3 regions of the Streptomyces sp. NBC_00659 genome follow, and region 3 is predicted to be linked to each of the others. Evidence: riboswitches for the same ligand, from Rfam matches in the RefSeq annotation. Region 3 holds a riboswitch; each other region holds the start of a gene.
What was found. Region 3 has a riboswitch for cyclic di-AMP ahead of OG410_RS24410 (transglycosylase SLT domain-containing protein). Riboswitches for the same ligand answer to the same signal wherever they lie in the genome.

Region 1 (10,069 bases), 1.4 Mb from region 3:
TCGGGACGCAGGCCCATCTCGTTCATCTGGTAGACGATGCGACGGTGAACCGGCTTGAGGCCGTCGCGGGCGTCCGGCAGGGCTCGCGAGTAGATGACCGAGTACGCGTATTCGAGGAAGGAGCCCTGCATCTCGTCCACGACGTCGATGTCGAGGATCTTCTCCTCGTACGAGTCGTCGGGCGGCGGGGTCTTCGTGCTGCGGCGGGCCATCGCTGCTGCGGCTCCTTCACAGTCTCTGCCGGGGCATGAACGGGTTCTGACGCGCACCATTGTGGACCGCCCCACTGACAACGCCGACCGCGACCCGTCCGTAGCGCCCCTGCGGCGCGCTGCACGGGCCTCGCGGGGACCGCTCCCGGACGGCCGTCCGGCCCGGTGCCAGACGGCCCCGAGCGCGTTCGCGGCGGTTCCCGGTGGGCTTCCCCAGGTGTGTCGGCAACACGCACAAGTCTCGCTCTCGGCGTACGAGGTGCGGGAACTTCGCCAGCCGTCCGCGCGCTTGCATACAGTGGCAGGACCGACAGGAATGACGTAGTTCCGCGATCGAAGGGACGTACATGCCCATGGGTCACACGGCCACAGCTGAGGCAGGCTCCGGCGGCCTGACAGCGACCGAGCACCGCCTGGCCAACGGCCTGCGCGTGGTGCTCTCCGAGGACCATCTGACCCCGGTCGCCGCGGTGTGCCTCTGGTACGACGTCGGCTCGCGCCACGAGGTCAAGGGCCGGACCGGTCTCGCCCACCTCTTCGAGCACCTGATGTTCCAGGGCTCCAAGCAGGTCCACGGCAACGGTCACTTCGAACTCGTCCAGGGCGCCGGCGGCTCCCTCAACGGCACGACGAGCTTCGAGCGCACCAACTACTTCGAGACCATGCCCACCCACCAGCTGGAGCTCGCCCTCTGGCTGGAGGCCGACCGCATGGGGTCGCTGCTCGAGGCACTGGACGACGAGTCCATGGAGAACCAGCGCGATGTCGTGAAGAACGAGCGCCGGCAGCGTTACGACAATGTGCCGTACGGCACCGCCTTCGAGAAGCTCACCGCGCTCTCGTACCCCGAGGGCCACCCGTACCACCACACCCCGATCGGGTCGATGGCGGACCTGGACGCGGCCACCCTGGAGGACGCCCGCGCGTTCTTCCGCACCAACTACGCGCCCAACAACGCGGTCCTGTCGGTCGTCGGCGACATCGACCCGGAGCAGACGCTCGCCTGGGTCGAGAAGTACTTCGGCTCCATCCCCGGGCACGACGGCAAGCCTGCTCCGCGGGACGGATCGCTTCCCGACATCATCGGCGAGCAGGTGCGCGAGGTCGTCGAGGAGGACGTACCCGCGCGCGCCCTGATGGCCGCCTACCGGCTCCCGGAGGACGGCACGCGCGCGTGCGACGCGGCCGACCTGGCGCTCACCGTCCTCGGCGGCGGCGAGTCCTCCCGGCTCTACAACCGGCTCGTACGCCGTGACCGCACAGCCGTCGCGGCCGGGTTCGGCCTGCTGCGGCTCTCCGGAGCACCCTCCCTGGGATGGCTGGACGTGAAGACGTCCGGCGACGTCGAGGTCCCGGTCATCGAGGCCGCCGTCGACGAGGAGCTCGCCCGGTTCGCCGAGGAGGGCCCCACGGCCGGTGAGATGGAGCGCGCCCAGGCCCAGTTGGAGCGCGAATGGCTCGACCGGCTCGGCACCGTGGCGGGCCGCGCCGACGAACTGTGCCGGTACGCCGTCCTGTTCGGCGACCCGCAGCTCGCCCTGACCGCCGTGCAGCGCGTTCTCGACGTCACGGCGGATGAGGTCCGGGAGGCCGCCAAGGCTCGCCTGCGCCCCGACAACCGCGCGGTGCTCGTCTACGAGCCGACCACCGCCGAAGCAGCCGACGCGGCTGACTCCGCCGACGAGACCGACGAGGAGGCGGCGAAGTGACCGAGCTCGCCACCATGGACTTCCACCCGCAGCCCCAGGCCGGCCAGCCGAAGCCGTGGGCGTTCCCCGCCCCCGAGCGGGGCACCCTGGACAACGGTCTGACCGTGCTGCGCTGCCATCGCCCCGGCCAGCAGGTCGTGGCCGTCGAGGTGAACCTCGACGCGCCGCTGGACGCCGAGCCGACGGGCCTGGACGGCATCGCCACGATCATGGCGCGCGCCTTCTCCGAGGGCACCGACAAGCACTCGGCCGAGGACTTCGCCGCCGAACTGGAGCGCTGCGGCGCCACGCTCGACGCGCACGCCGACCACCCCGGTGTGCGCCTGTCCCTCGAAGTGCCCGTCTCGCGCCTGGCCAAGGCCCTCGGCCTGCTCGCCGACGCGCTGCGGGCCCCCGCGTTCGCGGACAGCGAGGTCGAGCGGCTGGTGACCAACCGGCTGGACGAGATCCCGCACGAGACGGCCAATCCCGCCCGCCGTGCCGCCAAGGAGCTCTCCAAGGAGCTGTTCCCGGCGAGCGCGCGCATGGCGCGCCCGCGGCAGGGCACCGAGGAGACCGTCCAGAACATCGACTCGTCGGCCGTTCGCGCGTTCTACGAGAGGCACGTGCGCCCCGTCACGGCCACCGCCGTCGTCGTCGGTGACCTGACCGGTGTCGATCTCGACGAACTGCTCGCCGACACGCTCGGTTCCTGGACCGGCTCGGCCGCCCAGCCGCGCCCCGTGCCGCCGGTGAGCGCCGACGACACCGGCCGTGTGGTCATCGTCGACCGCCCCGGCGCCGTCCAGACGCAGCTGCTCATCGGCCGGGTCGGCGCCGACCGGCACGACCGCGTGTGGCCCGCGCAGGTCCTCGGCACCTACTGCCTCGGCGGCACCCTCACCTCGCGCCTGGACCGCGTCCTGCGCGAGGAGAAGGGCTACACCTACGGCGTGCGGGCGTTCGGACAGGTCCTGCGCTCCGCGCCGGACGGCACGGGCGCCGCGATGCTCGCCATCAGCGGCTCGATCGACACCCCCAACACCGGTCCTGCGCTCGACGACCTGTGGACGGTGCTGCGGACCCTCGCGGCCGAGGGCCTGACCGACGCGGAGCGCGACGTCGCCGTGCAGAACCTGGTGGGCGTCGCGCCCCTCAAGTTCGAGACGGCCGCGGCGGTCGCGAGCACGCTCGCGGACCAGGTCGAGCAGCACCTGCCGGACGACTATCAGGCGACGCTCTACCGGCAACTGGCCGCCACCGGCACCGTGGAGGCCACCGCGGCGGCCGTAAGCGCCTTCCCGACGGACCGTCTGGTGACCGTCCTGGTGGGCGACGCGGCGCAGATCGCGGAGCCGGTCAGGGCCCTCGGAATCGGTGAAGTCACCGTGGTGGCCGCCGAGTAGAGCCCGAGCGACGCGGGAGGGCCCTGACGGCTGAAGAGCCGTCAGGGCCCTCCTTTTTCCGGAAGCCGCTCCCAAGATGTCCGTATTCGTATGACGGTCACCCTTCTGCCCTGTGGGATGCGTTACAAAAATCGTGATCCGTTTGTTGTTCGAAAGTTGCCCCGCTTAGCGTCAGTGCGGCTGTTCGTCACGCAGTGCGCCGCGCCCGCGGCACCGGACAGTCATCGCCGAGTCCCCCATGACGCGAGTCAGGGGAGCCGGGGACCCACACGTAGTCCCTGGGGTGAATCGGACGCCCTCTCCGGAGGGGGCCCGTAGGAGACCTTCCTGCTCCGAACCCGTCAGCTAACCCGGTAGGCGAGAGGGAAGGAAAGGATCAGCCCCTACATGGCGTTCACCTGTGGCACCGGCAAGCACCGTCGTACGAGCCGCGTGCACAGCACGACCACCACGACCGCCGTCGGGGTCGCGGCGCTCACCACCACCGGTGTCATCGGAACCCTGGCCGCCCCCGCGTTCGCCGCGGAAGCCTCCGTCGAGCAGACCGGACTGACCCAGACCGTCACCCTCAACGACACGGTCGCCGACCAGATCGACGCCCAGGCCTTCGCGCAGCTGCGCGCCGCCGACGAGGCCGCCGCGCGCAAGCAGGCCGAGCAGACCGCGCGCAAGCAGGCCGCGGAGCAGGCACAGAAGCTGCGCGAGACCAAGGAGCGCGCCGCCCGCGAGGCCGAGCGCAAGCGCCTGAACACGTTCGTCATGCCGATCGCCGGTTCGTACGTCTCCACCGGCTACCAGGCCAGCAGCAGCCTCTGGTCCTCCGGCAGCCACACCGGCGTCGACTTCCACGCCGCGTCCGGCACCTCGGTCCACGCCGTCGGCTCCGGCACGGTCGTCACGGCCGGCTGGGGCGGCGCCTACGGCAATCAAGTCGTGATCAAGATGCACGACGGCACGTACACCATGTACGGCCACCTCTCGTCCATCGGTGTGTCCGTGGGGCAGACGGTCACTCCGGGGCAGCAGATCGCTCTGTCGGGGGACACCGGCAACACCACCGGTCCGCACCTTCACTTCGAGGCCCGTACGACCGCCGAGTACGGATCGGACATGGACCCGGTCGCGTACCTGCGCTCGCACGGCGTCAACGTCTGACGACCGCTTCGCGGCTTCTTCACCGCTTTCGATGCCCCGGCTCACCGAGCCGGGGCATCGTCGTTTCCGGATGCCGTCTGTCCAAAAAATATCCATGGATTCAGGCCTGCCATCGGAAATTCAGGCTTCCTGCAATAGAGTCACTGAACAAGCGTCAATCGACGGCGTTTCACGGGGATTAAAGCGGAGGTCGGTCATGCGTATTCCGGCGCACTCGGTGTGCACGGCGATCCGTGACGACATCGTCGCGGGTGTCTACGAGCGCGGCGGCCGTCTCACCGAGGAACTGCTCGCACGCCGATACGGCGTCTCGCGCGTCCCCGTGCGCGAGGCCCTGCGCACGCTGGAGGCCGAGGGGTTCGTGGTCACCCGCCGGCACGCGGGCGCGTGTGTCGCGGAGCCTTCCGAGCTGGAGGCCGCGGACCTCCTGGAGATGCGCATGCTGCTGGAACCGCTGGGTGCCGCGAGGGCCGCGCAGCGGCGCACGGAGGCCCACCTGAAGGTGCTGCGGGGTCTGGTCAGGCTGGGGCAGGAGCGCTCCAGGCGAGGCCACAGCGAGGATCTGCGCTCTTTGGGCGGCTGGTTCCACGAGACGCTCGCGCAGGCGTCCGGCAGCCCCGCGCTCACCTCGACGCTCGCCCAGCTGCGTCACAAGATCGCCTGGATGTACTCGGTGGAGGCGCCGGCCGACCCCGCGGAGTCCTGGGCGGAACACGGCGGCATCGTGGACGCGGTCGCCCGCGGGGACAGTGAGCGGGCCCGCGCGATCACGGCCCTGCACACCGAGCGCGCCACGGCCGCGCACCGGCTCCGATTTCCCGGCGGCGACCGGCCGGACCGTGTGAGAAGTTCGCAACATCCCGTAAACATGACGGGCCCGCGTCATTAACACGGGCGCCGTATACAAAGAGGGATATTCGGCAGGGGCTCATTTCTGATGCCCTTTTATGCGTGTGTCCGGAATTTCGGCGCACGCCATTCCCGTGGTCATGGCGCGAGGTCGTACGTGGCATGTGGGGAATTCCGAGCGAGGGTACGGAAAAACGGCCGAGCCGCGCCACCCGGCGAAGGGGGGCGCGGCTCGGCCGTGTGTGTCCGGGTGCCTCGTGGGCGGCTCAGACGGTCTCGGGGAGCTCGTCGAGTCCCTCGGCGACCAGCTTCGCCAGGCGGTCGAGAGCGGCATCCGCGCCCTCGGAGTCCGACGTGAGGACGATCTCCTCGCCGCCCTGGGCACCCAGGCCGAGGACCGCGAGCATGGAGGCCGCGTTGACGGGGTCCCCGTCGACCTTGGCGATCGTCACGGGGATGCCGGAGGCCGTGGCGGCCCGGACGAAGATGGAGGCGGGGCGGGCGTGGAGGCCCTCGGTCCAGCCGACGTTGACGCGGCGCTCAGCCATGTGATGCTGCCCTTCGGGTGTTCAAGGTTGTCTAGACCATTCTTTCATATCGCGAGGCGTGCCCGGACGGTCCCGGATCTCACCCGCCGCGGTGTCGGCCGAGGACCCGCTCCGACGCCCGTCACCCTCAGACTGCCTCGCGCCGTTGTCGTACGCGAGCCGTACTCTGGGGCCCATGCAGACCTCGGCGGACCGGCACGAGTACCCAGCCCACTGGGAGGCCGACGTGGTGCTGCGCGACGGCGGCACCGCACGCATCAGACCCATCACCGTCGACGATGCCGAACGCCTGGTCAGCTTCTACGAACAGGTGTCGGACGAGTCGAAGTACTACCGCTTCTTCGCGCCCTATCCGCGGCTGTCCGCCAAGGACGTCCACCGCTTCACCCACCACGACTTCGTGGACCGCGTGGGCCTCGCGGCCACGGTGGGCGGCGAGTTCATCGCCACCGTGCGCTACGACCGGATCAACGCGGACGGCATGCCCGCCTCCGCGCCCGCCGACGAGGCCGAGGTCGCCTTCCTCGTGCAGGACGCCCACCAGGGCCGCGGTGTCGCCTCCGCGATGCTCGAGCACATCGCCGCGGTGGCCCGCGAGCGCGACATCCGCCGCTTCGCCGCCGAGGTGCTGCCCGCCAACAACAAGATGATCAAGGTGTTCACGGACGCCGGATACACCCAGAAGCGCAGCTTCGAGGACGGTGTCGTACACCTGGAGTTCGACCTCGAACCCACCGACCGGTCCCTGGCCGTGCAGCGCGCGCGGGAACAGCGCGCCGAGGCCCGTTCCGTGCAGCGACTGCTCGCCCCCGGCTCCGTGGCCGTCATCGGCGCCGGGCGCACACCGGGCGGGGTGGGCCGCAGCGTCCTCGACAACCTCCGGGAAGCAGGGTTCACCGGGCGCCTGTACGCCGTGAACGCGGCCCTCCAGGAGAAGGAACTCGACGGAGTCCCGGCCCACCGCTCCATCAGGGACATCACCGAACCCGTCGACCTCGCCGTCGTCGCCGTGCCCGCCGAACACGTCCCCGAGGTCGTGACGGAATGCGGCGAACACGGCGTACAGGGACTGGTGGTGGTCTCCGCCGGCTATGCCGAGAGCGGCCCCGAGGGACGCGAGCGCCAGCGCGAACTCGTACGGCACGCCCGCACGTACGGGATGCGCATCATCGGGCCCAACGCCTTCGGTGTCATCAACACATCGCCCGACGTGCGCCTGAACGCCTCGCTCGCCCCCCAGATGCCCCGCCCCGGACGCATCGGCCTGTTCGCGCAGTCCGGAGCCATCGGCATCGCCCTGCTGTCCCGGCTGCACCGGCGCGGCGGAGGTGTCACGGGTGTGACCGGGGTGTCGACCTTCGTCTCCTCCGGTAACCGCGCGGACGTCTCCGGCAACGACGTACTGCAGTACTGGTACGACGACCCGGACACCGACGTCGCCCTGATGTACCTCGAATCCATCGGCAACCCGCGCAAGTTCACCCGGCTCGCGCGGCGGACGGCGGCCGCGAAGCCGCTGGTCGTGGTCCAGGGGGCACGGCACGGCGGGGGCGCTCCCCAGGGGCACGCCGTACGGGCCACGCGACTGCCGCACGCCACCGTGTCCGCGCTGCTGCGCCAGGCCGGAGTGATCCGGGTGGACACGATCACCGAACTCGTCGACGCGGGCCTGCTCCTGGCCCGCCAGCCGCTTCCCCGGGGACCCCGCGTGGCGATCCTCGGGAACTCCGAGTCCCTGGGGCTGCTGACGTACGACGCGTGTCTCGCCGAGGGACTCAGGCCGCTGCCGCCCCGGGACCTGACCACGGCGGCCTCGGCGGAGGACTTCCACCGGGCCCTGTCCCAGGCGCTCGCCGACGACGGCTGCGACGCCGTTGTCGTGACGGCCATACCGACGGTGGGGGAGACCTCGGCCGCCGACGTGGCACTCGCCGAGGCGCTCCGCTCCTCCGCCCTGGAGGCTCCGGCGAAACCCGTGCTCGTGGTGCACGTCGAACTCGGCGGACTCGCCGAAGCCCTGTCCGCCGCCGCGAGTACCGCCCCGCAGGCCTCCGCGACGGCGCCCGGCGCGGCGCCCGGCGCCCGCTTCCACCCCTCGGACCGGTCGCCCGCCGCGGTCCGTGCCGAGCCCGCGCCGGACTCCCGGCTCATCCCCGCCTATCCCGCCGCCGAACGTGCCGTCCGCGCCCTCGCCGAGGCCGTCAAGTACGCCCAGTGGCGCACGGATGCCGGCGAGCCCGGCAAGGTGCCCGAGTACGAGGACATCGACGAGAAGGGCGCCGCCCGGCTGATCGACGACCTCCTCGCGCGCGGGGAGGGTCTGACCCTGGGAGGCGAGCAGACGGCGGAGCTGCTCGGGCTGTACGGCGTCGACGTGCACAGTGCCCTGCCCGCCCCGACTCCGGACGACGCGGTGGCGGCCGCGCACGCCATCGGATACCCCGTGGCCCTCAAGACCACCGCCCCGCACCTGCGGCACCGCGCGGACCTCGGCGGCGTACGCCTGGACGTGGCGGACGAGGAACAGCTGCGACGCGCGTACGCGGAGCTGACCGAGCTGTTCGGGCCACCCACGGTGCTGCGCCCGGTCGTGCAGGCGATGGCACCGCGCGGTGTCGACACGGTCGTCCGCGCGGTGATCGACCCGGCGGCCGGGGCGGTCCTCTCCTTCGGGCTCTCCGGAGCCGCCTCCGAACTGCTCGGGGACACCGCCCACCGGCTGATCCCGGTCACCGACCGGGACGCGGCCTCGCTGGTCCGGTCGATCAGGACGGCGCCGCTCCTGTTCGGCTGGCGGGGCTCCGCGCCGGTCGACACGGCGGCCCTCGAAGAGCTGATGCTGCGCATCTCCCGACTGGTCGACGACCACCCGGAGGTCGTCGCGGTCTCGCTGGAGCCGGTGGTGGTCGCCCCGGCCGGCCTGAGCGTCCTCAGCGCCACGGTGCGGCTGGCCCGCGCCCCGCTCCGGGACGACCTCGGCCCCCGGACACTGCCTGTCGTCTGAGCAGTCCGATCCGCCTGAGCCGTCCGGGCCGTCCGGGCCGTCCGGGGCGCCGGAAGGGGCGGCACTGTGACGGCGGGCACCCCGCCCGGACGCCTGCCGTGCCCGCGTCGCACCGGTCACCCTGCGCAATTCGGTCTGATCCGTCCACGACAGACCCGAGCGAGCGGTGCCTCGCAGTCAGTGGGCCCCCGTAGGATGGACGTCATGGCCAAGACCAGTACGACGACCCAGGGGCTGCGAGCGGCGATCGAGCGCAGCGGCTACTACCCGGCCCTCGTGGCCGAGGCGGTGGAGGCCGCGATCGGCGGCGAGACCATCCGGTCGTACCTGGTCCACCAGGAGACGACGTTCGACGCGAACGAGGTGCGGCGGCACGTCACCGTGCTGGTCCTCACCGGCAACCGTTTCATCGTGAGCCACACGGACGAGCAGAACGCGGACACCACCTCCCCGACCCCGTACGCCACGACCTCGACGGAATCGGTCAAGCTCGGCCGGATCTCCTCGGTCGTCGTCAGCCGCGTCGTCGCGAACCCGGAGTCGTACACGCCCGGCACCCTGCCCCGTGAAGTGGTCCTGACCATCGGCTGGGGCGCCGTCTCCCGCATCGACCTGGAGCCGGCCGCCTGCGGTGACCCCAACTGCGAGGCCGATCACGGCTACACCGGCAACTCGACGGCGGACGACCTGAGCCTGCGGGTCAGCGAGGCGGGCGACGGTCCGGAGACCGTCCGCCAGGCCCTCGTCTTCGCGCAGTCCCTCTCCGAAGCTACCGCGGACGTCGCCCGCTGATGGCCCTGCCCACCTGGGATCACCCGGAACCGCTCGCCGTCGACTCCGCGCCCGTCCCCGAGTACGGCTCCGGTTCGCTGGCCGATCTGCTCCCTACGCTCGCCGCCGGCATGTCCGTTCCCGGCGCGACCGCCGCCATACCCGAGCTGACCGCAGCCGACCGGAACTGCGTGTTCCTGATCGACGGTCTGGGCTGGGAGCAGCTCAAGGCTCACCCGGACGAGGCACCCTTCATGACGTCGCTGCTGGCGTCCTCGCGCGGCGGTACGGGACGCCCGATCACCGCCGGCTACCCGGCCACCACCGCGACCTCCCTCGCCTCCGTGGGCACCGGCCTGCCCCCGGGCGCCCACGGCCTGCCCGGCTACACCGCGCGCAACCCCGCCACCGGCGAGCTGATGAACCAGCTCCGCTG
Region 2 (10,069 bases), 230 kb from region 3:
TCGACCCGGCCGAGGCGGGACGGCTCGAAGGGCTCACCTCGGTCCCCGACGAGTCGGAACACGCGGCACCGGGGTCCGGCGACTACTGGGCCGAGGCCTTCCAGCGGCTCGTGACGACCCTGCGGCTGAGAGCGACCATGTCCGCCGAGCTCACGGCGCCATGACCGCCCTCCGGCCGTGCGGTGAAAGGCCACCCGGCTCGGCACGTCCCCTGGCCGTGGGCCGAGCGGACGGCGTCCGGGACCCGGCCGGGTTCCGGCCCGGTCTGCCCGAGCCCTGCTGCCCGCGCCCTGCTCCCGGGGCGCCGCGCAACACGAAGAAACCGGGCGAACCCGAGGAGCCGGAGAACCCAGCACTCGGAGGGCCCAGTACTCGGAGAACCCGTCTGCTCGGAGAACCCGGCAAGGCCGAAACTCTCCAGCGCCGAACCGCTCCGGCGCTGGAGATGCCGAAGGTCACCGGTGCCCGAGCGGAGCAGCGCGGGCGCCAGTCAGTCACGTGGGCCGAAACAGGCCCAGGCGCCCGGCGCTCACGCGGGAGCAGCGCGGGCACCTGCCGGTCACGCGGGCCGGCGCAGGTGCCCGGCGGTCATGCGGGCCGGCGCAGGCCCCGGCACCCGGCGGTCACCCGGGATGGCGCAGGCGCCCGGTCACGCGCCGGCCGGCTGCCTGACGTTCGCCCGTACCCAGTCCACGATGGACACCGTCGTGGCGCCCGGGGTGAAGATCTCCGCGACGCCCTTCTCCTTGAGGGGGGCGATGTCCGCCTCGGGGATGATGCCGCCGCCGAAGACCTTGATGTCCTCGGCGTCGCGCTCCTTGAGGAGGGCGATGACGGCCGCGAAGAGCGTGTTGTGGGCACCGGACAGGATGGACAGGCCGATCGCGTCGGCGTCCTCCTGGATCGCGGTGTCGACGATCTGCTCCGGGGTCTGGTGGAGCCCGGTGTAGATGACCTCCATACCGGCGTCGCGCAGCGCCCGCGCGATCACCTTGGCCCCACGATCGTGGCCGTCGAGCCCCGGCTTGGCCACCACCACGCGGATCGGACCGGCTGCCACACCCATCACTGCCTCCATCAACGGACTACTTCCACCTGCACCGACGAGGACCGCCGGCACATGCCTGCCACGACCACCACCGGACGACGGCCGACAACTGGCCGAAGGTTCACCGACTGACCAGTATTGACTACCCGTTGTCACCAACAGGCGTCCGTCGACCGCGCCGACTACTGACCATCGACACATATCGCTCGGTTTTCCGCTCGCCACACCGGATCGCTCCGGATCGCCGATCGCGCCAAGCGGCACAGGCGTCCCGGGCCCTTTCGGCCCGGGAAGTGAACGAACGTTATCGCCAGCATCCCGCAAGCGGCAGTTTCGCGGTGGAGAGCGAGGGGGAAATCACACACTGGGACAAGTTCGCCGCGCACGGTTCCGTACGGCGGCACTGGCGCCGCAGGGACCTGCGGCGTTCGGGCCACGGCCGGAGCAGGCGCAAGAAGAGCCGCGACCAGGTGGCCGCACGCTCGCGTCGTCAGCGGACGGCGTGGTGCTGGGGCACATCGGCGACGGCACGACAGCGGGGAGCGAGGCCGGGCAGCAGGACCACGGGAATCACGAGGGCGACTCCACGCCACGACACGACGCCGATGCACCAGCACGGCGCACGTCGGGGAGCCGGGGTCGGCGTCGTGTTCCGCGCCCTTCGGCCGAGCGCTCCGTAGCGTCACCGGTCTCCCACACCGGGGACGTTCCGTCGGCCGCCACCGTCGCCGACCTCACGGCTTTCCACTAGGGCACACGGGGGACGGAGTGGTCCTCCCGCGTGCCGACTGGAGGTCGGCCATGAAGGTCACCGAGGCTGCGTCGCCCCTTCTCCCCCTGTGCCAGCGCCTGTTTCCCACGAAACTGGCAGGGCTGTCGGTGACGCTGTTGAAGGCAACGGCCCTGGAGCTCGCGATCCTCGCCGGGCACCTCCTCCTCTATCCCTCCGGCATCACTCAGGAACGCCGGACCGGACACCCGCTCCCCTCGCCCGACGTCGCCGCCCCGCTGCCCACCGAGGCCAAACCCCCGGTCGTCCTGCTGCACGGCTTCATCGACAACCGCTCCGTCTTCGTCCTGCTGCGCCGCAATCTCGCCCAGCACGGCCGGCAGCACATCGAGTCCCTCAACTACTCGCCGCTGACGTGCGACATCCGTACGGCGGCGGAGCTGCTGGGCCGGCACATCGAGGAGATCTGCGAGCGCACGGGCCATGAGCGGGTGGACATCGTCGGGCACAGCCTCGGCGGGCTGATCGCGCGCTATTACGTGCAGTGCCTCGGCGGCGACAGCCACGTCCGCACACTCGTCACGCTCGGCACCCCGCACTCGGGCACCCGCGTCGCGCCCCTGATGAACGCGCACCCGATCGTCCGCCAGATGCGCCCCGGTTCCGCGGTGATCGAGGAACTGACCGGCCCCGCTCCGGGCTGCCGTACGCAGTTCGTCAGCTTCTGGAGCGATCTCGACCATTTGATGGACCCGCTGGAGACGGCCTGCGTCGAGCATCCCGACCTGCTCGCCCAGAACGTCCGCGTGAGCGGTGTCGGCCATCTCGCGCTGCCCGTGCATCCGGCCGTCGCGACCGGAATCCGGCAGGCACTCGACATCGAGATGTCGGGGCCCCTCGCCGCGGTCCGCAGCGGCGGCCTCACGGTGGCGTGAGAGGCGGCACGGAACGGTCCGAGGGCGGCCGTCGGGAGGGCTGACGGCCGCCCGACGGCCCTCCCGGCAACCCAAGTTTTCGAACAGATATCGAACGCCAGGCCAAACCCTTGCCCGCCCTCCCCCGAAACACGGCCGATTGCCCGTTTCCCGCGGAGGGGAAACCTGCCGAAGATTGTCGCGCCCGCATACCGCCGGGTACAGTCGCCGCACTGCTCTGCCAGCCCCTGTTGTCGAGGCGAAAGAGAAGTTGGTGAACGACCGTCACCCGTCGGGGATCGCGACTCCCCCGGCTCCGGCTTCCGACGCCGCCTCGGCGCTCTACGCGCCCTACGGCGCGCAAGAAGCCCAGTACGGCGACTTCACCGCGTACGGCGACTACGCCGGCTCGGCCCCCGACCCGGGGGCGAACGCGGCCGCCTACTCCGGTGCGGACTTCGCCGGCGACCCGCTCTTCGGCACCATGCCGGACGGCACCGGCTCGTACGACGCCACGCAGTGGAACTCCGGAGCCCAACAGCCGCTGAGCTACGACCCGTACGCGGCACAGCACACCGCCTACGGCACCGGAACCCACGACCCGACGGCCTGGACGAACGGCTATCAGCAGCACGCCGGGATCCCCGCGCAGCATCCGGGCCCCGACGCCTCGGGCCAGTGGGACGCGAACGGCTGGCTCCAGCCCGAGCAGCCGCTCGACGGGACCCAGCAGTGGACCGTGCCGACGCAGGAAACGGGCGCGTACGACGCCACGCAGTGGAACATCGCCGGCGGCCAGGACACGTACCAGGCGTACGAACACCCGCAGCCCGAGTCGTACGAGCACCCTCAGACCGAGTCCTACGAGCACCAGCAGACCGAGTCGTACGAACAGCCGCAGGCGGCGTCCGAGTCGTACGACCACCACGAGCTGACACAGCTCGACATGACGTACGAGGGAGTGTCCGACGCGTCGGACCCGGTTCCCTTCGACCAGCAGGCGACCGCGACCTTCGACCAGGCGACCCACGGTCAACTCGCCGCGGAGGACGACGAGTCCGACGCGGCCGAGGACCTCGCGGACACGGTCGGCCCCGACGGCGGCTACGACCCGTACGACGAGGGGCGCGAGAGGCCGCTGCTCGACGACATGGAAGAGATCACCCCGGTCCGGCGTCCCGCGACGCGCAGTGCGTCCCGTGCCCGGCGCCGCAGCCCCGCGAAGCGTTCCGCTCTGCTGACCGTCGCAGTGCCCTCGGCCTGTGTGATGGGGGTCGCGGGGATCGCCGCCGCCTCCGTGGGCGGTGTCGGCGGCCTCGGCGGGGACGACTCGAAGGACACGACCGCCAGCGCCTCCGACGTCACCTCGGTGAAGCCGTCGGCCGCCAACATCAAGCTGGACACCCAGCTCCAGAGTCTGTCCGCGGGCGCGGACGACTTCGCCGACCGGGCGAGCCGCACGCAGGAACGTATCGACCTCAAGGCCCAGCAGGCGACGGAGAAGAAGAAGGCGGCGGAGGAGGCGGCCCGCAAGGAGCGGCTGCGTCCGAAGTTCGCCCTTCCCGTGGCCCAGCAGGGCCTCAGCGCCTACTTCGGCCAGGCCGGCGTCAACTGGATGTCCGTGCACACGGGCATCGACTTCCCCGTCTCCTACGGGACGCCGGTGATGGCCGCGACCGACGGCACCGTCCGGACGCAGTGGAACAGCGCGTACGGCAACATGATGATCGTGACCGGGATGGACGGCACCGAGACGTGGTACTGCCACCTCTCCACGTACAAGCTCCCCTCCGGCACCGCCGTCAAGGCCGGTGATCAGATCGCCTTCTCCGGGAACTCCGGCAACTCGACCGGCCCGCACCTGCACTTCGAGGTCCGACCGGCCGGCGGCTCGGCGATCGACCCGCTGCCGTGGCTGCGCAGCCACGCCCTGGACCCCACGTAAGAACCCGGCCGGACGCCGCATGACCGCGGGCCCTCGGCCGTCTCCGGACGGCCAAGGACCCTGCGATCGGGCACCCGGATCTGTCACCGCGATCAGTCACCCGGATGGCGTCACCTCGATCCGTCACCGCGATCCCCTCGACCGGTCCACGCGAACGGTCTCGCGGACTACAGCTTCTCCACCGGCGCGTACCGCAGCAGCAGCCGCTTCGGCTTGGGCTCTCCGAAGTCGACCGTCGCCTCCGCGTTCGCGCCCGTCCCCTTCACGCCGACGACGGTGCCGAGGCCGAACTGGTCGTGCGTGACCCGGTCCCCGACGGCCAGCGAGACCACCGGCTTCTCGGTGGCACCGCGGCGGGTGGCGAACCCGGAGGCACCCGAGGCCGCGGACCGCGAACGCGAGGCCGAGAGGGACGCGGCGACACCGGAGACGGGACCGGCGGGCCTGGACGCCGTCGCCCCCGTGCGCTTCCAGTCCAGATGGGTCGCCGGGATCTCCTCGAGGAAGCGGGAGGGCGGGTTGTACGAGGGCTGGCCCCACGCGCTGCGCACCGAGGACCGGGTGAGGTAGAGCCGCTCCCGCGCGCGCGTGATGCCGACGTACGCCAGGCGCCGCTCCTCCTCCAGTTCCTTGACCTGTCCGAGCGCGCGCATGTGCGGGAAGACGCCGTCCTCCATGCCGGTCAGGAACACCACGGGGAATTCGAGGCCCTTGGCGGTGTGCAGGGTCATCAGGGTGATGACGCCGTTGCCGTCCTCCTCGTCCGGGATCTGGTCGGAGTCGGCGACGAGCGCGACCCGCTCCAGGAACGCGGCGAGTCCGCCCGTGTTCTCGCCCTCACCGGTCTCCTGCTCGAACTCCAGGGCCACGGAGGCGAGTTCCTGGAGGTTCTCGACCCGGGTCTCGTCCTGCGGGTCGGTCGAGTTCTGCAACTCGGCGAGATAGCCGGTGCGTTCGAGGACCGCCTGCAGGATGGTGGCCGGGCCCGCGCCGGACTCGACGATCGTGCGGAGGTCCTCCATGAGCGTGTTGAACCGCTTGACCGCGTTGGTGGAGCGCGCGGCCATGCCGTAAGCCTCGTCGACGCGGCGCAGCGCCGCCGGGAAGCTGATCTTCTCGCGCTGCGAGAGGGCGTCGATCATCGCCTCGGCGCGGTCACCGATGCCGCGCTTGGGCACGTTCAGGATGCGGCGCATCGGGACGGAGTCCTCGGGGTTGGACAGCACCCTGAGGTACGCGAGGACGTCCCGGACCTCCTTGCGCTCGTAGAAGCGGACGCCGCCGACGACCTTGTAGGGCAGGCCGACGCGGATGAAGATCTCTTCGAAGACACGGGACTGCGCGTTCGTGCGGTAGAAGACCGCGACGTCGCCGGCCTTGGCCTCGCCCGCGTCGGAGAGACGGTCTATCTCGTCGGCGACGAACTGGGCCTCGTCGTGCTCGGTGTCCGCGACGTAGCCCGTGATGTTCGAACCCGCGCCCGCGTTGGTCCACAGGTTCTTGGGGCGGCGGGACTCGTTGCGCTCGATGACCGCGTTGGCAGCGGACAGGATCGTCTGGGTGGAGCGGTAGTTCTGCTCCAGGAGGATCGTCGTCGCGTTCGGGTAGTCCTCCTCGAACTGGAGGATGTTGCGGATGGTCGCGCCGCGGAAGGCGTAGATCGACTGGTCCGCGTCACCCACGACGCACAGCTCGGCGGGTGCCAGGTCGTGCTCCCTGGGCGGTACGTCCACGGGGTGCTCGGAGGTCCCCACGAGCTCCCGCACGAGGGCGTACTGCGCGTGGTTCGTGTCCTGGTACTCGTCGACCAGGACGTGCCGGAAGCGGCGGCGGTAGTGCTCGGCGACGTCCGGGAAGGCGCGCAGCAGATTGACCGTGGTCATGATCAGGTCGTCGAAGTCGAGCGCGTTGGCCTCGCGCAGCCGCGACTGGTACATCGCGTACGCCTGGGCGAGGGTCTTCTCGAAGCCGTCGGAGGCCTGGGCGGCGAAGTCCTCCTCGTCGATCAGCTCGTTCTTCAGGTTCGAGATCTTGGCGCTGAACGACTTCGGCGGGAACCGCTTGGGGTCGAGGTCGAGATCACGGCAGACGAGCGCCATCAGACGCTTGGAGTCGGCGGCGTCGTAGATCGAGAACGACGAGGTGAAACCGAGCGTCTTGCTCTCGCGGCGCAGGATGCGGACGCAGGCGCTGTGGAAGGTCATCACCCACATCGCGTTGGCGCGCGGGCCCACGAGCGCCTCGACGCGCTCCTTCATCTCGCCCGCGGCCTTGTTCGTGAAGGTGATCGCGAGGATCTGGCCCGGGTGGACGTTCCGCTCGCCGAGCAGATGGGCGATCCGGTGGGTGAGCACGCGGGTCTTGCCGGAACCGGCACCGGCCACGATGAGCAGCGGCGAGCCGGAGTGGACCACGGCCGCGCGCTGGTTCTCGTTCAGTCCGTCCAGCAGGGCCGCCGGGTCCACGGCGGGCCTGGGCGCGCCGTCGCGGTAGTACGCGTCCCGGCTCGGCGGCATGTCGAACTTCCCGCCGAACAGATCGTCCGGAACGGGCTCCGGAACGTGATCGTCCTCGGGCGGCGGCGGGTGTTCGTCCTCGTGAGCCGCGGAGGGCTTGAGGTCCGCCAGGAAGCTGTCGTCAAAGAGGCTGCTCATCGCTCTCCGAGTCTAGGCCGCCCCACCGACAGCCCGCCGCCACCTCGAGAACTCGGCCGCAAGTGTGACCAGAGTCCCGGCGGACGCCCCGGGGAAGGCGGCCTTCCGGCCATGACACCCTCACACCCCGTGACCGGAAGCGGCCGAGCGGTCACCCGGCGCGACACCCCGTCGGTGAGCGGCTCCGGCGAGCCGTTCGGAGCGAGCGGGGCCCGTTCGGCGGGTCGGACGAGCGGGTCGCGCCCGCGGGACATACGGCAATGGTCACGAAAATGTATCGGACATATCGCGCATCAACCTTCACACGGGCCACACCGGTTGGCTAGCGTGCCGGAAGGCCGCTCGACCGCGACCGGCGAACCTCGCCGGGCCGAGCGGCCTCCGCCGAGTCCGGTACGCCGCGAGGCCCCGGAGCCGGGGACCCACCGACCTTGGGGTGAATCGGTCCAACCGCCTTGTGGGGCAAGGACCGTAGGGCAGCCTTCCGGAACCACCCGCCCGAACCCGACAGCTAACTCGGTAGGCGGATGACGGAAGGAGTCGCCTCTCTTGGCGTCACACCGCAAAGCGCGTCCCACGGGTGCGCGCATCGCAGGCATACGGACCCCGGCCCTCGCCACAGCGGCCCTCACCTCCGTGGCCCTGCTCTCCCAGACCGCCAACGCCGCCCCCTCGGCCGAGCCCCGGCCCAGCATCGAAGCGGTCTCGAAGAAGGTCGACGACCTCTACCACCAGGCCGAGACGGCCACGGACAAGTACAACGCGACCCGGGAGAAGACCGCCGAGCAGCGCGAGCGCGTCGACACCCTGCTCGACGACGTCGCCCGGCGCACCGAGAAGCTCAACACCGCGCGCGAGGAGCTGGGGTCGTTCGCCGCGGCGCAGTACCGCACCGGGGCCTCCGCGCCCGACACCGCGACCCTGCTGCTCGCGGACGACCCCCAGGACTACTTCGACCAGACCCAGCTGATGAGCCGTCTGACGAACCGCCAGAAGGCGGCCGTCGACGACTACGTCACCGAGCAGGCCGCCACCACCAGGAAGCGGGCGGAGGCCACCCGGAACCTGGAGTCCCTGACCGCCTCGCAGAAGGCGCTCAAGACGTCCAAGGCCACGGTGCAGGCCAAGCTCACCGAGGCCCGCTCCCTGCTCTCGAAACTGAACGCCGAGGAAAAGGCGCGGCTGGCGGCGATCGAGAAGAAGAAGCGCGAGCAGGCCGCGGCCAAGGCTGCGGAACTGGCACGGCAGCAGGCCGCCGCCGAGAAGGCCGCCCAGCAGCAGTCGTCGTCCGGCACGACGACCGGCACGGCTTCCGGCTCGGCCTCCGGGTCGTCGACGGGATCGACGGCCACGGACTCCTCGTCGAAGGCGGCCGAGGCGCTCGCGTTCGCCCGCGCGCAGGTCGGCAAGCCGTACGTCTGGGGCGCCACCGGCCCGGACTCCTACGACTGCTCGGGCCTGACCCAGGCCGCCTGGAACGCCGCCGGCGTCAGCCTCCCGCGCGTCACCTACGACCAGGTGAACGCGGGCACGACGGTCTCCCTCGCCGACGCCCGGCCCGGCGACCTGGTCTTCTTCTACGACGACATCAGCCACGTCGGCCTCTACATCGGCGACGGCATGATGATCCACGCGCCGAAGCCGGGCGCGTACGTCCGCGAGGAGTCGATCTACTACGACGGCACCTCCGCGATCCACAGCGTGGTGCGCCCGGCGTAGACCGGGACACGGGCGCCGCTCTCGCGGGGCACGCACGGGGGCCTCCCGGTCCCCACGCGTGCCCCGCGTTTTCGTCCCCGCCCGCGCGTGGCCCGCCCGCAACCCGGTGCGGGGTCCCTAGCATCGAGAACATGTCAGACGCACCGGACATGCCGGACAGCACCTCGCTCCGCGCCCGGCGGGCGGGGTGGGCGGCCACCGCCGGAACCGCCGTCATGGCCACCGGCATCATCTCGATCGGGCTGCACCTGACCGGCCACGAGGCACTCTCCCGGATCGCGCTGGTCCTCGCGTCGCTCGCCTGGGCCGGGCTCGCCGCGGACTTCGCGGTCCGGCTGGTGGGCGACCGGGAGCGGTGGGCGCGACGGGCCGGTACACCCGCCGGGCTCGACGCGGTCGCGGCGACCGCCGTGCTCGGCACCCGGTTCTCCACACTGGGGTGGCAGGAGCTCGCCGAGGCCCTGCTCGCGCTGTCGGCCGTGCTCTGGCCGGTTCTGCTGTGGGCCGTCCTGCGGCGGCTGCGGCGCCGTATGCCGGGGGAGGTGTTCCTCGTTTGCGTGGCCACCCAGGGGCTCTCGGTCCTCGCGTCCACGATCGCCACCGCCGTGGGTCCGGACTGGCTCGCGCACACCGCGCTGGTGCTGTTCTGGCTGGGGATCGGGCTCTACGTGCTCTCGTTCGCGTACTTCGACCTGGGTGAGGTGAGGAAGGGCGCCGGGGACCACTGGGTCGCGGGCGGCGCGCTGGGCATCTCGGCGCTGGCCGGGGCGGGACTCGTCGCGGCCCACCACGTGGATCCGTACCTGTGGAACAACGACGACCAGGGCGTCCTGCGCGATACGACGGGTGCTCTGCTCGTGCTCGACCTCGCCTGCTACTTCCTCCTGGCCGTCGCGGAGGTGGTGTGGCCGCGCCCGCGGTACGACGTCCGGCGCTGGGCCACCGTCTTCCCGATGGGGATGTCGGCGGTGGCGACCCTCGCGGTCGCGGCCGCCCTCGACATCTTCTGGCTCAAGGGGCCGGGACAGGTGCTGCTGTGGATCGCGGTGGCGGCCTGGC
Region 3 (10,069 bases):
CCGAATGGCGCAGTGTCGTACGGCAGTTGCTGGCCCAGGGGCTGATCGCGGTCGAGGGCGAGTACGGCACGCTGGTGCTGACCGACGCGAGCGGGACCGTGCTGCGGCGCGAGCGCGACGTGCTGCTGCGCAAGGAGGCGCCGAAGCCGGCCACGTCCCGGTCGTCGGCACCCAAGGGTGAGCGCAAAGCCAAGGCGGCGGTGGCCGAACTGCCCGCGGAGCTCGTTCCCGCGTTCGAGGCGCTGCGTGCCTGGCGGGCGGAGCAGGCGCGCGAACAGGGAGTCCCGGCGTACGTCATCTTCCATGACGCCACGCTGCGGGAGATCGCCACGGTGTGGCCCACCTCGGTGAAGGAGCTGGGCGGTATCAGCGGGGTGGGCGAGAAGAAGCTGGCGACCTACGGGGAGGGTGTCGTCGGGGTGCTCGCCTCGCTCGCCGACGGCACGCCGGCTGCCCCGGGGGGCGGCGGCAGACCCGAGGCGGCGCCGGTTGCGGCGGCCGCTGCGGCACCGGACCCGGACTGGCCCGAGCTGGACCAGGAGCCGGAGCCCGAGGACTGGATGTAGCCGGCCCGAGGCGGACGACCGGGAACGGGGGCGACATCCTGCCGACTTCGCCTACCCCATCGGCCCCGCCGGGCCGGCCGGGCTCCGCGGGGCACGGTGGCCAGGATCCTGGCCACCGTGACACGGACTCGTTCCCGCCGGGGACCTCCGCGGGAGCCTCGGCCAAGGCGTCTCCGGCCTCTGCCATACCCCTGCCGAGGTATCCCGAAGGTATCCCCGAAGGCTTCTGCCGGAGCCTCCTGAGGGGGCTCGCCCCCGGAGAGTCCTACTGGGAGACGGCCGGTGTGATGCGGCCCCGGACCTCGCCGAGGCCCACCCGGGTCCCGCCCGGACCGGGGGCCCAGGCCGTCATGGTGACCTCGTCGCCGTCCTCGAGGAACGTGCGCTTGCCGTCGGGGAGTTCGAGGGCGTCGCGCCCGTTCCAGGTGAGTTCGAGCAGCGAGCCGCGCTCGCCCTCGGAGGGGCCGCTGACGGTCCCGGAACCGTAGAGATCACCGGTGCGCAGGGAGGCGCCGTTGACCGTCATGTGGGCCAGTTGCTGGGCGGCCGTCCAGTACATGGTGGAGAAGGGGGGTTCCGAGACGATGTGGCCGTTGATGGCCACGGAGATCCGGAGATCGTAGCCGCCCGGTTCCTCGGAGGCGTCGTCGAGATAGGGGAGGAGGGGGTGCGTGCGGACGGGCGGGGCCACCAGGGCGTCGTCGAGGGCGTCCAGCGGGGTGATCCACGCCGACACGGACGTGGCGAAGGACTTGCCGAGGAAGGGGCCGAGCGGGACGTACTCCCAGGCCTGGACATCGCGCGCCGACCAGTCGTTGAGCAGGCAGAGGCCGAAGACGTGGTCTCGGTAGTCGCCCAGGGACACCGGACGGCCCTGTTCCGAGGGGGTGCCGACCACGAAGCCGACCTCCGCCTCGATGTCCAGGCGGACCGAGGGGCCGAAGACCGGGGCGGCGTCCGCGGGGGCCTTGCGCTGGCCCGACGGGCGGACCACATCCGTGCCGGACACCACGACCGTGCCGGAGCGGCCGTGATAGCCGATCGGCAGGTGCTTCCAGTTCGGGGTGAGGGAGTCGGCGGCATCGGGACGGAAGATCTGGCCGACGTTCCGGGCGTGGTTCTCGGAGGCGTAGAAGTCGACGTAGTCCGCGACGGTGAAGGGGAGGTGCAGCGTCACGTCGGTGAGCGGGTGGAAATGGGGAGCGAGGGTCTCCCGGTGGGCCGGGACGGTCACCCAGGCCGTCAGCGCGCGCCGGACGTCGGACCAGGCGGTGTGGCCTGCGGCGAGCAGCGGGTCGAGGGTCGGCCGCGCGAGCAGCCCGGCGTAAGGGGAGCCGAGGGCGTGGGCCGCCGCGCCCGCGTCGAGCACGTGGTCGCCGAGCCGTACGCCGACGCGCCGCTCGGGGTCGCCGGCCGGGACGCTCAGGGAGAACACGCCGTACGGCAGGTTGTGCGGGCCGAAGGGGTCGCCCTCGGGGACATCGAAGGGGGGCATCGGTTGGTGCCTCGCTTTCGGATTCGTACTCGCCATGTGATCCATGCGTTCCACGCGTTTCATGTGGTCGGGCACACGTTACGGGGGAGTGTCCCCGCTGCGGCAGGGCCTAAAGGGTTTGCAATGTCCGTATTGGTCCCGCGTGGAGCCGTAGGTCGCTGGGCGGCGGGTGCGCCGAAGCCGGGTGACGGGTGCCGCTTCTCGGTTCCGTGGCCGCGTTTCATGGACCTGCTCACGGCTGCCCGAGGCTGCCTGCGGCTGTCCGCGGCTGTCTCGTACGGTTTCGTGGCGCACTTCCCGAGGCGGGAGGAGTTCGTCTCTGCCCGGCCCAACGGGCGTGCCCGTCAACAGACTTGTCGATGCCCGGTCCCGATGGCCGGCGTGGTGCGGCACGGCGGCCGAGGCGGCCTGTCGGTGAGTTGGCCTTTGCCCAGGGGGTGTTGGGGAGTTGTGGTCGGTCGTGTGCGGGAAAGTCGGTGTGGACGGAAGTGGAGCGTGGGTGATCCGAAGCGGTCGCAACGCGCTTACCACCGTGCGGTGAACGGCGATGCTGACGGGATACCGGACGTCGTCCGGTTCAGGCCGGGCCGATGAGTCGTTCGATCCGTATTCTTCGGATCATGGCCGCTCCGACTGCATATTCACTCATCGCCACTGACCTGGACGGAACGCTGCTGCGCGGCGACGACACACTCTCCGACCGGTCACGTGCCGCGTTGGCGAAGGTGATCCGGGCAGGTGCCCGGCATCTCGTGGTCACGGGCCGACCCGCACCGCGCGTGCGACCGCTTCTCGACGAACTCGGCGGCGAGGGACTGGCGGTGTGCGGGCAGGGGGCGCAGCTGTACGACGCCGGCGCGGACCGCATGCTGTGGTCGGTGACCCTGGACAGGGAACTGGCGGAGACGGCGCTCGGCAAGATCGAGGCGGAGGTCGGGCTGCTGTACGCGGCGGTCGACCAGGACGGCGTGGACGGGCTGACGCTCATCGAGCCGGGCTATGTCATGCCGCATCCGACTCTGCCGGCGGTGCGGGTGCCGCGCCGGGACGACCTCTGGGCGGAGCCGATCAGCAAGGTGTTGCTCCGTCACCCCTCCTTGTCCGATGACGAGTTGGCGTCGGCGGCACGGGGAGTGGTCGGTTCGCTGGCGACGGTCACCATGTCCGGACCCGGCACCGTCGAACTCCAGCCATGCGGGGTGACCAAGGCGACGGGCCTGGCTCTCGCCGCGGCGCACCTCGGGCTCACCCCGGACGCGACGCTCGCCTTCGGTGACATGCCCAATGACATCCCGATGTTCGACTGGGCGGCCCGAGGTGTGGCGATGGCCAACGCCCATCCGGAACTGAAGGCGGTGGCCGACGAAATCACCCTGTCGAACGAGGACGACGGGATCGCTGTCGTGCTGGAGCGCCTCTTCGGCTTCTAGCGGCGTCGGCGCCCCCGCCCGGCGCACCCGCAAACGCACACCCGCGGACACGCCTGCCCGGCGCACCCGCGAACGCACACCCGCCGAGCCGTTCGGAGCGCACCCGCCGCCGCGCCCACGGACGCACACCGGCCGACGGGACCGCAACGCACCCGCCGACGGGCCGGGAAGGCGCCGTCGGCGGGTGCGGAGGAAGACGGGGTGCGGGGTGCGATCAGTAGGCGCCGTTGACGTTGTCCATCGAGCCGTACTTGTCGGCCGCGTAGTTGCAGGCCGCGGTGATGTTGGCGACCGGGTCGTAGATGTTCCACGACGTGCCGGCCACGTGGTACGCCTGGAACGTGGGGTCGATCACCTGGAGCAGGCCCTTGGAGGGGATGCCCGCGGCGGCGTTGGAGTCCCAGTTGTTGATGGCGTTGGGGTTGCCGGAGGACTCGCGCATCACGTTGCGGTGGATGCCGTCGTAGCTGCCCGGGATGCCGGCCTTGGCCATGACGTCCAGGGATTCCTTGATCCAGCCGTCGAGGTTGTTGGAGTACGTCTTGGCGGCGGCCTGGGTGACGGTGGTCGCCTTGGACTTGGCGACGGCGGCGGTCGCCTTCGCCGTGGTGCGGACGGTCGTCGACTTCAGCGTCTTCGTGCCCACGGTCAGCTTCAGGCCCGGACGGAGGTGGGCGGGGTTGTCACCGATGACCGCGCGGTTCGCCGCGTACAGCTTCTTCCAGCCGCCGCTCTTGGGGTACTTCTGCGCCACCTTGGAGAGCGTGTCGCCGGCGACCACCTTGTAGGTGACGAGCTGCACGTTGGGGACCACCGCGGTGTGGGCGGCCTGCGGGGCCTGCGCCGGGGTGGCGGCGCTGGCGCCGGTGGCGCTCACGAGCGGGAGTGCGAGGGCGATGCCGCCCGTTCCGGCGGCGATCATGCCCCGGGTGATGACGTTGGTCTTCTTGCGGCGGTGCTTGGCACGTACGGGCATGACGAAATGTCCTCTCCGACGCCTGCGAGGTGAGCTGTCGGGTTCGGGCGGGAGATGCCCGGCCGCGCTGTGGGCGCGGCTTCACCCCAAGCCGGTCCGGTGTGCCCGGATCGGCGGCTTACCTGTGGTTCCCCCGCTCCTGCCGTGCGTGGGTCGATGGGTTGCCGGGCGGCGGCAGGATTCGGCGATCCGCCCGGGGTCGACCAGAACGTATGCGAGAGCACATGTCCGAAACAAGATGAGATTTGACCGTGAAGATCGCTTTCTCCTGGTTAATGCGCGGGTAAAAAGTCCGATTGCGCCGGAATTGGATCCTCAACTTGCCTTTGGTGAACGGGTTGGTCCGGGAAGGGTGTGTCGCGGAAGTCCGGTTCGCCGGTGACTCAACTCACGAGACCAAAGAGCATCAAGGCGGCATGAGGGGTAATTCGGGCATTGCGCTTGCGGTGGGAGCCGCCGCCGAGCCCTTCGCTGGGTGCCGAGTGGCCCCTGGTGCGGCGGGAATTGTGGCGCGGGACACATCGCGGGGAACGCGGCCGCCCGGCGGCGGGAGCGCGGCCCGCACGCGAGCCGAAGCCGCCCAGAGGTAAGCCGAAGTCGCCCAGACGCGGTCTGGACCCGGGCCGGCGGGCGGTGAAGTGCGCCTCGCGTCACCGGTGTTCGGCGCGAGAGTGTCCTGCCGCCGTCCGGCGCGCGGCGATGTGCCGGGGCCCGCGCCGTGGGCGCGTCACGTCGGCCCGGGCCCGGGGCACGTGTGGATGCGTAGCGGTCCGAGGGGGTGAACTCCCGTGCCGGCGGGCCCAGTCAGCCGGCTGTGCGCGGGATGCGCTTCTCCCAGGTCCGGTGGAAGACGACCTCGTCGCCATCCTTGCGGACGAGTTCGTCGGTCGTGACGAAGTCCTGTGCGTCGCAGGTGATGGCGGAGACCGTCTCGACGCGGGCGTCCCACGGCAGGTCCGGGCGGTGCAGCCGGATCGACCAGGCCGAGTGGGCGCGGGCGGACAGCGGGTCCGAGGTGTCGATCGTGTACGTCTCCCGGGCCTCCTCCGTGCATTCGAGGCCGTCGGGGTACACGCGGGTGCCGCCGCGCCCCGGGTCCACCTAGAGGCGCCAGGTCTCCGCGGCCACGTCGCGCAGGACCAGACGCCGGGGGCGGGGCTCGTCCAGGGTCGCCGAGACGGTCACGCCGAGGGGCGCGAACTGCTCCGGTTCCTCGAAGGCGACCGAGGGGTCCGACTCCGTTGCCCGTACCGGGAGTTCCAGGACGCTGCCGATCGGCTCCAGGGTGAAACCCGCTTCCGAGCCCGGCTGGGGCCAGATCCAGGGCCAGTACGCGGAGGAGACGCCCAGCCGGATCCGGTGGCCCGCCGGGAACGCGTAGCCGATGGCGTTCAGGTCGAACACCACGTTCTCCGTGGTGCCCGGTTCCCAGGGGACCGCCCGGTCGGGGCCCCGGCGTGCCGAGAGGTTCAGGGTGCCCCGGGTGACGAGCGTGGACGCTCCGTCCGGGGCCACGTCGCGCAGCCGGGCGATCACCTGGCCCCTGGGTGACGCGGACGTCAGCCGCAGATTGACCCGGGGGCGGCCCGGTACCCAGGTCTCCTCCGGCACCTCGAACTCGAAGCACGCCGAGCGGGCGTCCTCCTCCCGCTGGTCCGGCGGCAGGTCGGCGTCGTCGCCGGAAGGGAACAGCCGGCCCGCTTCGACCCCCGTGTGCTGCGGGGAGCGGACCGGAAGCGGGGCGCCCTGGAGCGCGTACGCGACCGGGGTCACCGAGGGTGAGGGCCAGGCCGGGTCACCCACTCAGCGGCCGGGGATCCGCGCGTACACCGTCGCCGGAGGGTGCGCGTCCATCACGTACGAGCGCAGAAGGGGGACGGAGAGCGCGTCCGTCTCCTTGTCCCTGAGCCAGTGGTCCCACCAGCGCAGCGTCTCCTGGAGGAAGCCGATCGCCGGTCCCGGCGGCAGGCCCCGGTCCGGGTACTGGCGGGACCAGGGGCCGATGAGGCCGTGTACGCGATCCGGCGGCAGGTTCCGCACCAGGCGCAGCACCGTGTCGCGATGCGGGTCGTGCCGGCCGCCGACCGCGAGGACCGCGGCGCGGACGGCCCGTACTCCTTGCGGAGGCTGTCGTGGCGCCAGTACGTGTCCCTGGTCCGGTGCGCCGGCCAGGTGGGCGCGGCGGGGCCGATCGCCTCCAGTCGTTTCTCCCACATGCTCCGCCACATGCCCTCGCCCACGTGCGCGGGGTCCGGCGGGCGGGCGGCGAAGGCGAGCAGTCGGGCCGACCGGGCGTGCGTGTCGACGGCGAGGACGGAACCTCCCGCACGGTGCACGTCGTTGTCATAGAGGTCGTCGGTCGAGCAGACCGTGATGATCGCCTTGAGCGGCTCGGGCGCACGGGCCGCGATCCGGAGGGAGGCGAAGCCGCCCCACGCGATCCCGAACATGCCGACCCGGCCGGTGCACCAGGGCTGGGCCGCCGGCCAGGAGACCACCTTCACCCCGTCGTCCGGCTCGCTCCCCGTGTGCTCGTCCCCCGGCACGCCCTCCGAATTGCCGTGGCCGCGTACGTCCACGCGGACGGAGGCGTAGCCGTGCCCGGCGTACCAGGGGTGGCGCTGCTGGTCCTGCGGGGCCGTCCGGTCGGTCAGGCGGTACGGGAGGTACTCCAGGAGCGCCGGTACGGGCTCCTCGGTCAGCGGCCGCCGGATCCGGGCGTACAGACGGGTGCCGTCCGAGAGAGGGATGAGGACGTCCTCGTGAGTGATCTCGTAAGGGAAGGACGTACGGATGTGCATGAGCGTCACCTCAGAGGATGGAATGCCGGGCATTTCGCTGCATGTCATCGAAAGTCGGTTCACATCATCTGATCATGAACATACAGTCGGTGACGGGATGGCGCCCGTGAGTCGGGGTACACGCCGTTGGGGCACGCAGGTGCTTCCCGTGTGCCTTCCGGGTGTACTCGCGCCCACCACCTGGCGGAGCGAAGTGGACCGGGGGACGGTGGGCGCTCGCGGTGATCGAAACGTGACCGGATACGCTGACTTGAGTGATGGCAGCGACACATCGACAAACCGTGTCATCGACCGAATGATCGACCGAGTTCGCCATGTGATCGTCAGCAGACAGGAGAACCTCTCGTGACCGTCGTCGGGCCGTTCGGGCTGAGCGTGCGGGACCAGGCTCTCGAAGCCGATGTCCAGGCCGGATTGGCGGCTGTCGAGGAGGGTTTGCTCGAAGCCACCAAGAGCGAGGTCCCGTTCATCACGGAAGCCGCCCAGCACCTCGTGCGGGCCGGCGGCAAGCGGTTCAGGCCGCTGCTCGTGATGCTCGCCGCGCAGTTCGGTGACCCCTACGCGCCGGGTGTCGTGCCCTCGGCCGTGGTCGTCGAGCTGACCCACCTCGCCACGCTGTACCACGACGACGTGATGGACGAGGCCGAGGTCCGGCGCGGGGTGGACAGCGCCAACGTGCGCTGGGGCAACTCGCTGGCCGTCCTCACGGGTGACTTCCTCTTCGCCCGTGCCTCGTACATCCTGGCCGACCTCGGGCCCGAGGCCGTCCGGATCCAGGCCGAGGCGTTCGAGCGGCTGGTGACCGGGCAGATCCTGGAGACCGCGGGGCCGCGCGACGGCCGCGATCCGGTCGACCACTACCTCGACGTGCTCGGCGGCAAGACCGGGTCGCTGGTCGCGGTCGCGTGCCGGTTCGGCGCGATGATGTCGGGCGCCGACGAGACGGTCGTGGACGTGCTCACGCAGTACGGCGAGCGGCTGGGCGTCGCTTTCCAGCTCGCGGACGACGTCCTCGACATCGCGTCGGACTCGCACGAGTCCGGCAAGACGCCGGGGACGGATCTGCGCGAGGGCATCGCCACGCTGCCGGTGCTGCGGCTGCGCGAGCGCGCGGAGCGGCTGGGGCTCGCCGAGGACATCGCGCTGTGCGAGCTGCTCGACTCCGACCTGACGGACGACGCGCGGCACGCGGAGGCGCTGGCCCGGCTGCGGGAGCACCCCGCGCTGGAGCAGGCGCGCCGGGACACCGTGCGCTACGCGGAGGAGGCGCGCGCCGCGCTGGCCCCGCTGCGTGAGTGCGACTCGAAGGCCGCGCTGGTCGAGCTGGTGGACGCCGTGGTGCACCGGGCCGGCTGAGAGGCCGGCTCGTGTGTCACCGGTCGCGGGCGGGCTGGGCCGCCGGTTCGCGTGTCATCGAACATGGTCGGGCTGGGGGATGCCGGCTCGCGTGGCACCGGACATGGGCCGGCTGAGAGGCCGGCTCGGGTGTCACCGGTCGCGGGCCGGTGGGAACCGGCAGTCCGTACCCGCAGGGCTGGGACCGGCCCCGTACCGGACAGGCTGGGACCGGCCCGTGCCGGGGCGGCTGTCAGTAGCCTCCACCGCCTCCCGTGCTCGTCGTGGCCGGTGTCGGCGACGTCGAGGCGGGTGTGGTGATCTTCGCTCCGCCCGGCGTCACCGCGAACCACGTTCCGTCCACTCCCTGGCCGTAGGCCTCCTTCGGTTCGTCGTCCTTGGCGTACCGGTAGAGGGGCCAGCCGGCGAGGGTGACCTGGGTGCTGCCGTCGGCGCGTTTCACCGTGGAGACCAGGCTCTTGTCGATGCCCTTCGTGGTCACCCCGCCGTGGGCCGTGGCCGCCGGCCAGACCGTGGCGCAGGTGTCGTAGCAGGTGACCTTGGTCGGGTTCGCCGAGTCCGCGTCGAAGCGGTACAGGACGTACCCCTTGTCGTCGGTGACGACCGTGCCCAGTTTCGCGACCTTGGCCGTGGTCAGCATGGACGTCGCCGATCCCGTGGTGCCGCTCTGTGTCGTGCCGCCGCTGCTCTGCGAGGAACTGGTCCCGCTCTTGCCGCCGCCGCTGCTTCCGCCGCCCCCTCCGCATCCTGCGAGCGTGAGCGCCAGGACGGCGGTGCCCGTGGCTGCGTATCCCGCGACGTACCTGATGGCGATCATGGCGATCCCTCGATCCTGTGGTCCCTGGAGTGCCGGGTGCTCCGATCGCTGCCACCTGTACGTACGGATTCGAGCCGCCCTTTGCTCGAAATATCGCCACATTTAATGTCTTTTGGGTAATGCGACGAAGTGCCCGTCGAGGCCGGCCTCCCCGCCGGGAATCCGGCCGGGTGCGACAGACCGGGTTCCCCCACGAGCCACCCCACGCGCGACCCGACGTGTGACCCCACGTACGACCCCCACGAGCGACCCCTACGGGTCGGGGGTAGGCACCGCCCTGTCACGTCATACCGCAGGACTACGTGGAGTTGAGCCCGGGGGTTGACGCTTTCATCCCGCGAATTTGGTCAGATGGAGAACACCACTCCTCACCGGTCCGGGTGAGAATGGCGGCTTAGGGGTGGAGCACGAAACGAGGGCAGGGCCGCCGCCGACGACGGAGGTAACGCACACATGGCACCGTACGAATCCGACGACAGCGCGAGGGCCGCGGAGGCCGACGACAGGCTCGCCGGGCGACGCAAGGCCGCGCGGTACGCCGTTCCGGTCGCGGTGGTGGGGGTGGCGGCGGCGACGATCGGACTCGTTCCGGCGCTCGCCGACTCCGGAGACCCCGACCTGCCGAAGG

Region 1: another riboswitch for cyclic di-AMP. It lies ahead of OG410_RS30570 (M23 family metallopeptidase); the one in region 3 lies ahead of OG410_RS24410 (transglycosylase SLT domain-containing protein).
Region 2: another riboswitch for cyclic di-AMP. It lies ahead of OG410_RS25495 (C40 family peptidase); the one in region 3 lies ahead of OG410_RS24410 (transglycosylase SLT domain-containing protein).

What each region holds. Positions count from the first base shown of each region.
Region 1 is NZ_CP109031.1:6,990,210-7,000,278, forward strand. Features, by position in the region: gene OG410_RS30555 (DNA gyrase/topoisomerase IV subunit A) at 1-212, opposite strand, end outside; gene OG410_RS30560 (M16 family metallopeptidase) at 560-1,921, shown strand; gene OG410_RS30565 (M16 family metallopeptidase) at 1,918-3,306, shown strand; cyclic di-AMP (ydaO/yuaA leader) riboswitch at 3,522-3,681, shown strand; gene OG410_RS30570 (M23 family metallopeptidase) at 3,694-4,461, shown strand; gene OG410_RS30575 (GntR family transcriptional regulator) at 4,658-5,350, shown strand; gene OG410_RS30580 (HPr family phosphocarrier protein) at 5,577-5,858, opposite strand; gene OG410_RS30585 (bifunctional acetate--CoA ligase family protein/GNAT family N-acetyltransferase) at 6,034-8,862, shown strand; gene OG410_RS30590 (DUF5998 family protein) at 9,067-9,654, shown strand; gene OG410_RS30595 (alkaline phosphatase family protein) at 9,654-10,069, shown strand, end outside.
Region 2 is NZ_CP109031.1:5,811,854-5,821,922, reverse strand. Features, by position in the region: gene OG410_RS25520 (DUF5691 domain-containing protein) at 1-164, shown strand, start outside; gene OG410_RS25515 (cobalamin B12-binding domain-containing protein) at 650-1,066, opposite strand; gene OG410_RS25510 (esterase/lipase family protein) at 1,850-2,713, shown strand; gene OG410_RS25505 (M23 family metallopeptidase) at 2,967-4,637, shown strand; gene pcrA (DNA helicase PcrA) at 4,805-7,291, opposite strand; cyclic di-AMP (ydaO/yuaA leader) riboswitch at 7,664-7,832, shown strand; gene OG410_RS25495 (C40 family peptidase) at 7,841-9,010, shown strand; gene OG410_RS25490 (tellurite resistance/C4-dicarboxylate transporter family protein) at 9,160-10,069, shown strand, end outside.
Region 3 is NZ_CP109031.1:5,586,599-5,596,667, forward strand. Features, by position in the region: gene recQ (DNA helicase RecQ) at 1-566, shown strand, start outside; gene fahA (fumarylacetoacetase) at 832-2,061, opposite strand; gene OG410_RS24405 (HAD family hydrolase) at 2,682-3,491, shown strand; gene OG410_RS24410 (transglycosylase SLT domain-containing protein) at 3,706-4,467, opposite strand; cyclic di-AMP (ydaO/yuaA leader) riboswitch at 4,472-4,632, opposite strand; partial or broken gene OG410_RS24415 (CocE/NonD family hydrolase) at 5,272-7,268, opposite strand; gene OG410_RS24420 (polyprenyl synthetase family protein) at 7,614-8,624, shown strand; gene OG410_RS24425 (COG4315 family predicted lipoprotein) at 8,857-9,441, opposite strand; gene OG410_RS24430 (LolA family protein) at 9,895-10,069, shown strand, end outside.